3 regions of the Nitrosomonas sp. Is35 genome follow, and region 3 is predicted to be linked to each of the others. Evidence: predicted binding sites of a transcription regulator. Region 3 holds the regulator's gene; each other region holds the start of a gene.

What was found. Region 3 encodes FliA, which starts transcription of late flagellar genes. Its sites were predicted from a motif close to CTAAAGTTNNCNNAAANNNTGCCGATANNA; they were not measured.
Region 1: the regulator FliA is predicted to act here: its motif matches at 2,023-2,052, upstream of R2083_RS14810 (PAS domain-containing methyl-accepting chemotaxis protein).
Region 2: the regulator FliA is predicted to act here: its motif matches at 1,525-1,554, upstream of R2083_RS11165 (flagellin).

The regions. Positions count from the first base shown of each region.
Region 1 covers NZ_JAWJZH010000001.1:3,188,262-3,191,534, forward strand. Annotated here, with positions in the region: gene R2083_RS14805 (DUF3135 domain-containing protein) at 1-221, opposite strand, end outside; gene R2083_RS14810 (PAS domain-containing methyl-accepting chemotaxis protein) at 463-1,992, opposite strand; gene R2083_RS14815 (YbaN family protein) at 2,299-2,754, opposite strand; gene R2083_RS14820 (FKBP-type peptidyl-prolyl cis-trans isomerase) at 2,937-3,273, shown strand, end outside.
Region 2 covers NZ_JAWJZH010000001.1:2,352,409-2,355,681, forward strand. Annotated here, with positions in the region: gene R2083_RS11160 (histidine kinase) at 1-1,332, opposite strand, end outside; gene R2083_RS11165 (flagellin) at 1,655-3,118, shown strand; gene R2083_RS11170 (flagellar protein FlaG) at 3,217-3,273, shown strand, end outside.
Region 3 covers NZ_JAWJZH010000001.1:1,304,896-1,308,168, forward strand. Annotated here, with positions in the region: gene flhF (flagellar biosynthesis protein FlhF) at 1-153, shown strand, start outside; gene R2083_RS05980 (MinD/ParA family protein) at 146-1,042, shown strand; gene R2083_RS05985 (RNA polymerase sigma factor FliA) at 1,049-1,765, shown strand; gene R2083_RS05990 (flagellar motor protein) at 1,809-2,567, shown strand; gene motD (flagellar motor protein MotD) at 2,616-3,273, shown strand, end outside.

The sequences.
Region 1 (3,273 bases), 1.9 Mb from region 3:
GAAATCTGTAAACAGGCGGCCATCGGGTTGCCAGCTTGCTTGCGAATTTGATCGACTTGCCATTGCAGGCCGGTCATGCGCGGTTTGAGATGATCCGGTGCCTGCGCAATTAATTGATTGATCATGTCCTGGCGCATTGCTTCAAACCTCTCGGGTTCCTCGCGAGCAATCCTGGACCACTGGTCAAAATCAAAATCCGGTATTTTTTCTTTTTCATCCATGAAAATATTTTAGCACTTTGATATCAGAGCGGATGAGCGATGTGCTGACAACCAATGCAAATTGTGGCAACTACAATGCATTGTTTCACGCTCTGATCCAATTATATCCTGATGCTACGAAAAATTTGGATTCAGGAGCTATAGCGCTCAGTCAAATCCCACGCGGAGTTATTTTCCTGTAATCAATAAAAAAGCCGGAATCAGCTGTGCATCAATTCCGGCTTTTTGGGGTAGTGACAATCTACTTACTTTCGATTTTGAATTGATTTGCCAGAACGGCAAGCATTTTGACTTTTTGCGACATGGCGCCAGTGGACGATGTCAATTTCTCTACCAGCTGCCCATTTTGCTGGGTTACTTGATCAATTTGCATAATCGCTTGATTAACTTGCTCTATTCCGTTCGATTGCTCTTCGGATGACTGAGAAATTTCACCGACGATATCGGAAATTTTTCTGACACTCTCAGTGATCATTTTTAACGAATCGGCCGATTGGTTTACCAGCTGTGTACCATTTTCCACTTTGGTAACACTATCGTTAATAAGCTCTTTGATTTGCTTTGCTGACTCAGCACTACGGCCAGCCAGACTGCGCACTTCGTTAGCGACTACCGCAAAACCACGCCCTTGTTCCCCGGCACGGGCAGCTTCCACTGCCGCATTCAGCGCCAGCAAATTGGTTTGGAATGCAATTTCGTCAATCACATTGGTAATGTCGGCAATTTTCTTGCTGCTTTCGTTAATTTGCGACATCGCTTGCATCGTGCTTGAAACCACAGAACCACTTTTCTCAGCTTGTTTGCGCGCTTCCTGCACCAGAATATTGGCTTGTTTAGCGTTGCTTGCATTTTGCTGCACGGTAGAAGTGATTTCTTCCATGCTGGATGCCGTTTCTTCAAGACTGGATGCTTGGTTTTCGGTGCGGCTTGATAAATCAACGCTACTGCTGGTTAATTCATCTGCAACATCTTCCAGAACGGTAGTTGATTCTTTAACCCGGCCAATCGCGGTACGAAGTTTTGCATTCAGAAATATCTGCACATATTCAAGCTGACCGAATTCGTCACTTCTTCCGGTATACACATAGCGTGCCAGTGGATCATTCGCAACTTTCTCGGATTTTTCTGCCAGGTTGCGCAATACACTTAACATTTGATAGATGACAGCCGTGCTAACCAAACTACCGGCAAGAAAACCGGACAAAGCGGAAAGTAATGAAATTTGTTCCGCCAGTGCTAAACCGCTAAAAACAAAAGCAAAAATGCTCGATACGAATAGTGCCATCTTTCCAGTGAAGCTGATAGGAAATCGTGTAAGTTTTACTTTATCAAGTTTAGAGCGTCGTTTATCATCGGGCGATTTTTTTGCCATAATACTTGCGTACAAAGCTTCCGCGCGATCAACCCAAGCTTTCTCAGGTTTTACCCTGACTGACTGATAACCGACAATATTACCTCCCTCATAGAGCGGGCTGGCAAAGGCGTCCACCCAATAGTGATCGCCATTTTTGTTACGGTTCTTAACCATGCCCATCCAGGGATTACCGCCTTTCAACGACTCCCATAACATCGCATACGCTTCCGGCGGCACGTCGGGATGGCGGATGATATTATGATTCTTATGTTCGAGTTCTTCCCACGTATAACCGCTCATCCGGACAAAGTCTTCATTAGCCGACGTGAGCGCTCCCTTTAAGTTAGTCGTAGAAATTATTTCACAATCATTATTCATTCCCATATCACGTTGGGTAACGGGTTCATTAATTCTCATAGCATCCACTCATTAAAATAAGTAAGAGTCTTCTTACGGAAATAATTGATATAGCTTTAGCTCAATTTGTAATATCAGCCAAGGCCGGAAAAGTTCATATTTAACAAAGAACTAACAAACCATAATCATTTCATTGAGATTTATTTATATCACCGGTGAGCGTCGCTGAATATTTTGATTTAAGGAAATCTTAATCGTGCTAATAATGATTAAACAACGTAGGAAAATTCGCCCATGATGAGGAAATTGATGGTAAGCATTTAATGCTTAAATGAAATCTTAAATTCAGAAATCCGTCATTGCAATTCAGACTTTTCTGACCGGAATCCGCCAAATATAAAAGGCCAGTATGCTGCCGATTACAACCAGCATTATTTTCTGCCATAGTTCAGGCACAATCAGAATTGAACTGCCAAATGACAATGTCATCAAAAAATACACCCAGCGTTTAACACGCTGGGGAATGCTGCGATAGAGGGTCCATTCACGAATGATCGGTCCGGCAATCCGATTTTCCAGCAATTTACGATGAAAGTGCTCGGAGCCGCGTGCGAAACAGGCCGCCGCCAATAACACAAACGGCGTCGTTGGTAATACCGGCAAAATTGCCCCTAATACGGCCAAAAATAACGCCACAAAGCCAGCGCCCAGATACATGGCGCGCACCACCGGCGAATCATGCAGACATAATAAATCGGCCGCTTGTTGCTCCGCTAGTGGCGGCTCATTGCGGCCGGTTTCACGTTGTTCGGGTAAGTGCATATTGGATGTCATAAAGAAAAAATGTTATCTGTAAAAATACTGCACACTAGGTGATTTGATCAAACCCTGGCAAAAACGATCCATTCAAGCAGCCAGTGATAAAAAGAATTGATGTTACCAGTTATAATATGCATGCGTTAATTGCTAAAATTAACCGGATTTTATTTATTCTCGAGGAAACCATGCGTACTATCAAAACACTGTTTCACTTAAGTTTCGTTCTGCTGGCACTGACACTGCTGCCCCAGACTGTTTTCGCTAATAAGAACACGGCTTCGGCCGATGGTCCCGCACTTCAAAAAATCGATACCAAAGTAGGCTCCGGCGAAGAAGCGGAAATTGGAAAAACCGTCAGCGTACATTATACCGGCTGGCTCTTCGATGAAAACGCGCCCGACAAAAAAGGCAAGAAATTCGATAGCTCCTATGATCGTAAGGAATATTTTTCTTTCATGCTCGGCGCAGGGCGTGTGATCAAAGGCTGGGATCAGGGCGTTCAAGGCATGAAAGTCGGCGGGC
Region 2 (3,273 bases), 1.0 Mb from region 3:
CTTTTCCATATCGATATCGGTAATACCGCGGCCATTATCAATCACTTCAAGCAAAACCAGTCCTTCTAATTCAATGAGCTTCACTTGTATCCGGGAAGCGTTGGCGTGTTTGGAAATATTTGTCAGCGCTTCCTGGAAAACACGGAAAATCGCTATCGCCAAATCCGAGTCTAACGATATTTCATCTTCTTCACACGAAACTTTACAGGCAATGCCATTCCGGTCACTGAATTCTTTTGCTTGCCATTGAACAGCCGCTACTATGCCGCAATCCAAAATCCCCGGACGTAAATCAAGCGAAATCCGCCGGGTGCTATCAATCACCCGATCCACAAGCGATTCGATCGATTTTGCTTTTTGTTGATAAAATTCCTGCTTTCTGGCCGTTGAATCCATGCAGGGAAACAACTCGCATTTAATGGCGGTTAATGTGCCACCGATATCGTCATGAATTTCGCGCGCAATACGCGCACGCTCTTGTTCTTTGACTCTTTGCAAATAAGACGATAATTCCGCCAGCTGTTCGCGGGAGCGCGCGATTTCTCTCTCCGCCAGCTTATTGCGCGTAATGTTAATCATGATGCCATCCCAGAGTGTTGCATTATCCGACACTCTCCTGGGCGTCGCACGCAGGCTGATCCATTTGATATCACTATCACCTTTAACCTGAATACAGCCCTCCCAGTTCCAGGTTGATAACTGCTCTGCAGAGGTAACCATTAGCTGATGATAAGTTTTTTTGTCTTCTTGCAAGATTAATTCCGGAAACAGTTCCGGTCTATCCATCAGCATCTGGGGCGGCAATCCCAATAATGTCTCACTGGCATCACTTACATAAGGAAAACTTGCCTGATGTTTACCCGATAATAAAAATTGAAATACCACGCCAGGAAGATTGGAGGTGATCACTTGAAAAAGCGCTTCGCTCTTCTGTAAAGCAGTTTGTGTGGTAATGAAACGCTGATAATTCTCAACTTCGTGCAAGCTGCGCCGGATTGCCGGTACCAATCGAGCCAGATTTGATTTCATCATGAAATCATAAGCACCTAAAGCCATGATATGTTCTGCTGCTTCCTCACCTACGTGACTGGATATGATAATCAGCGGTATATCGAGCTCTTTGCTTTTTATGACTTGCAAAACTTCCTGAGCACTCAATCGAGGTAAATCATAATCCGATAGCACTACATTCCAATCCCGGGTCATCAGTGCTTCATGCAGAGCCTCAGCCGTAGTGACACACAGGCAATCGGTCTTAAAACCGCCTTGCGAAAGTATTTGCAACACCCGATCGATATCCTTCTCGGAATCCTCGACCATCAGTATGTTCAATTTCTCTTCATTAATCATCTCAGCATATTACCGGTTGAAGTCGATATAGCATATAACTTCTCTTAACTTGTCAAATTAAACAACTGAATATATTCCCAATTTTACAAGATAATTTTACGAGAGAAAATCATTTTACACCATGAATAGCTCATATTAACCAATCAATTGGACAAAAACCATGAAAGTAAAATCCTAAACTTTTCAAAATGATTTCCGATAACTGCAATCAACGGTGGTTACACACCCTCTTGGATTGCAGGGCAGCCAACGTCGTAAATGGCAATTATGCCAAAACAAATAGTTATCAAAAAGGAGAACCCAAATGCCACAAATCATTAACTCTAATGTAGCCTCATTAAATGCACAACGTAACTTAAATACATCACAAACCGCGCTGAATACATCATTGACACGTTTATCATCCGGTTTACGTATCAATAGCGCCAAAGATGATGCTGCAGGTCTGGCGATTTCGGAAAGGATGACTTCACAAATTCGCGGTTTAAACCAAGCTGTACGTAACGCGAACGATGGCATCTCTCTATCGCAAACTGCTGAAGGTGCACTTGGTGAAATTGGCAACAACTTGCAGCGTATTCGCGAACTGGCAGTACAGTCCGCCAATGCAACTAATAGTGCCAGTGATCGCGCCTCACTACAAGCTGAAGCCGCTCAATTAAGTGCTGAGGTAACCCGTGTCGCCAGTCAGACACAATTTAACGGTCTGAACTTGCTGGATGGCTCTTTCCTAAACCAAAGCTTCCAGGTCGGCGCTAATGCAAACCAAACCATTAATATTTCTTCAATCTCTGATGCACGCGCTACTGCATTAGGCAGTCATATATTGACTACCAATGGAACTGCTGTAAATACCACAACAGCGGCTGGTGCCGATAACACAGCGGGTAATGGCGTTACGGTTGAAGCCGCTTTGGTGCTCTCCAACAATAAAGGAGCCACGGGTAATATTGGTTACGCAGTAGGATCTGACGCAAAAGCGATAGCCGCCGCCATTAACGCTTCTGCTTCCAGCATAGGTATTACGGCAACAGCTACCAATAGCGCAACATTAGGCAGCATCGCTTCCGCTGGTACAGTATCCTTCGATTTAAACGGTAACACTGTTTCCGCTACCGTTACTGACACCTCCGATCTAAGTGGTTTAGCTTCTGCCATAAATGGTTTGCAATCGCTAACTGGTGTTACTGCTTCATTCGCATCCCCGACCAACAAATCAGTTATTACATTGACGACAGCTGATGGTAGAGATATAGGAATCCAGGACTTTAATAATACTGGCGCAACAAAAACAGCTAATGTAGTTGCTGGAGCCACTACAACCACATTAACAGGCGGTGCAGCAACCGATTCTACGATTGCTACGGGTACTGTTGAACTCGCTAGTGCTGGTGGTCAAATATCTGTCAGCGGTGGAAATGCTGATGTATTTGGTGCCACTTCCAGTTCTTTTAACTCTGTTGCCACGTTGGATATATCTACCGGAACCAACGCACAAACAGCAATTAAAACACTGGATGAAGCTTTAAAAGCCATCAATAGTTCACGTGGTGATTTGGGCGCAATTCAGAATCGTTTCAGTTCAACCATTGCAAACCTGCAAACAGCGTCGGAAAATCTTTCTGCTTCTCGCAGCCGGATTCAAGATGCTGACTTTGCCGCAGAATCTGCCAACCTAACACGCGGACAAATTCTGCAACAAGCAGGTGTAGCGATTCTGGCGCAAGCAAATTCACTACCCAATAACGTTCTATCATTATTACGCTAAACAGATCGTAACAGATGATACTTCGTATTAAATAAAGCTGATAGAGCGCGAAATTCAAGAAATATTTCGCGTTTCTATCAACTTTAAGGAGTTACAACATGACTATCAATCAAATAAATACTATCGGCGCACTTCCACCATCTTCGCCGCCATTA
Region 3 (3,273 bases):
TCACGCTATTTGTTGCATCGCATTTTTAAATCGGTGCCGGGTGATACGGCTTTTACTTTACAGGATGCCGAGTTCGCGTTGGTCATGGCGACCCGGAATACCGAGCCAGCACCGTCGGAAGAAAGATCATTAGCGGGATTCATGTATGACTAGGTTGATTTTACAAGATCAGGCCGCTGGCTTGCGCAACCTGACTTCCTATCGGAAGCGTGATCCGGCGCGCGTCTTTACCATCGCCGGCGGTAAATCGCGTGTCGGGAAAACCAGTGTGGTTGTGAATCTTGCGGCAGCGCTGGCGCAGAACGGCCAACGGGTTTTATTGATCGATGAAAATCCTTGCCATAACAATATCTGCACCAGTTTGGGTTTGCAGGCGCGCTTCGATTTACTGCATGTGATTCATAAAGATAAAAGACTCGACCAGGTGCTGCTGCAAGGCCCGGAAAATATCACGATCCTATCGGCGATGCGCGGCATTCATGCATTGAACAAGTTGAACCCGCTCGAACAGGATTGGCTGGTTAAAAGCTTTTCGGAGCTGACGGAGTCCGTCGATATCGTGTTGATCGATACCGCTATGACCGGCACGACGCATGTTCTACCGCTAAGCCTGGCTTCGGAACAAGTCATGATCGTGATTTCCGGTTCTGCGGCATCGATTACCGGTGCTTACGCGCTGATCAAAATCATGAGCCAGGAGTATTCCAAGCAGCATTTCCTGATTCTGGTGAATAAGGTTGAATCGGAAACGGAAGCACTGATGATTTATCAGAATTTATACCGGGTGGCGCGCCAGTATTTATCGGTATCGCTTGAATATGCCGGTTACGTTGAAAGTGATGAGCGCTTACGGAGCGCAACGCAATTGTGTAAACCGGTGATCGAGATGTTTCCGGTTTCGCAAGCGGCTATTTGCTTCCGGCATGTAGCAGAAAATATTTTGCGCTCTACTTGCCCGGATAAATATAGCGGGGGAATGGATCATTTCATGCAGCGATTGATTATGACGAGTCATTTGAGTATGGCTAATTTTACGGTGTGATTGAATATGTATACTGCGACTGGAACCAAAACGATTGATAAAGAACAATTTGTCACTGAATTTACGCCGCTGGTCAAGCGCATTGCTTACCATATGATGACGCGCCTGCCAGCTAGCGTACAAGTTGATGATTTGATTCAGGCCGGCATGATCGGCTTACTGGATGCGATTAATCGCTACGAAGGATCTTACGGGCGCCAGTTTGAGAGTTATGCGGCGCAACGGATACGCGGTTCGATTCTGGATGAGTTGCGCGAAGCCGATTGGCTGCCGCGCAGTATCCGTAAAAAGATGCGCCGGATCGAAGCGGCGGTGAATATGCTGGAACAACGGAATGGGTGTGCGCCGAGTGAGCTGGATCTGGCAGCCGAGCTGGAAATGTCGCTGGATGAATATCACGAGACCCTGCAAAGCGCACGCGGCGCGCAGTTGATTTATTACGAAGATTTTCAGCAGGAAGATGAAGAGCCTTTTCTGGATCGGCTTTTCATTGATTCCGAAGGCGATCCGCTGAATGCACTGCTGGATGAAAATTTCCGCAGCACATTGATTGCCGCCATTGATAACCTCCCGCCACGGGAAAAGCAGGTCATGGGTATGCATTACGAGCAGGAAATGAATCTGAGGGAAATCGGTGAAGTGCTGGGTGTCAGCGAATCCCGTGTATGTCAGTTGCACACGCAAGCAGTGGCAAGGCTGCGCAGCCGCTTAAGAAATACTTGAAGTGTTTTATACCGTCTATCCGCGCCATTAAACGGATTATGTGATGCTTAAAAAATCAAAGATGGATTTGAACAGCGTTTTTGGCATTCTGCTGGCCTTGGTGGCGATCGTAGGCGGGCAGTTTCTTGAAGGCGGGCATATCAGTTCTTTGTTGCAAGCGGCCGCATTTGTAATCGTGATGGGTGGTACTGTCGGAGCGGTTTTACTGCAAAGTCCGATGAAAATTTTCATCAATGGTGTGCGAATGGGGGCATGGGTTTTCTTTCCACCGGAACAATCTCCGCAAGCGCTGATTAAACAAATTATCAACTGGGCGCATATCGCCCGAAAGGAAGGATTGCTGGTGCTTGAAGAGTTTGTCCCTGGTGTAAAGGATCCATTGACAAAGAAGGGATTGCAACTGTTGGCGGATGGCAGTCCGCCGGAAAAACTGCGTGAAGCTTTGGAAATTGACGTTTTGGCTTTGGAGAATCATCAACGTCAATCGGCCCGGATCTGGGAAGCTGCCGGCGGTTATGCGCCGACAATTGGCATTTTGGGCGCTGTACTCGGATTGATTCACGTCATGGAAAACTTATCCGATCCCAATCTCCTGGGAAACGGTATTGCGGTTGCTTTTGTGGCAACAGTCTACGGTGTTGGATTAGCCAATCTGGTTTTCTTACCGGTAGCAAATAAGCTCAAAACTATCATCGGCGAGCATGTCGTGATGCAGGAAATTCTGGTCGATGGCTTTGTGGCGATTGCGCAGGGTGAGCATCCGCGACTCATCGAGAGCCGGTTGAACGGCTATTTCATTTAAATCTGATGCAAGCAAAATAACGATCAGTCAATAATTCTTGAAAATCCGATGCTGAGAAAAAGAAAACAAAAAAATGACGATCACACTGAAAATCAGGAACGCTGGCTGGTGTCCTATGCTGATTTCATAACGCTGCTGTTTGCTTTTTTTGTGGTGATGTATGCCGTTTCGTCGGTGAATGAAGGGAAGTACCGCGTTCTAAGTTCTTCGTTAGTGAGCGCATTTAAGAGTAGTAATCCAACAAACGCGGTGCCGGTGCAGTCCACGGAATTCATACCGATTAATATCCACCCATCAAATGAAACGGATTCAATCAAACTGATTGATAATCTCAGTATTCATAAAGCAAAAAAACAAGAAAAAATGAAAAGCATGGCGAAGAATATTCTTCATGCTTTGGATCCTTTAGTGAAGGATGGTCAAGTGAGAATTACGCAAAGTTCTTTGGGAATAACGGTTGAAATCAATGCCAGCGTTCTTTTTTCACCAGGGCAAGCTAAACTGGCCGAGAATTCAAGCTTGACACTGCAAGCGGTCGCCAATGTGATCAAAGGCCATGAGCATGAGATTCATGTTGAAGGGCATACGGATAATATGCCGATCCATAATGGGAGTTTTCCATCAAACTGGGAATTGTCGACAGCTCGAGCTAGTAGCGTGGTCAGATTGTTTATAGAAAATGGTGTTGAAGCACACCGGCTGACTG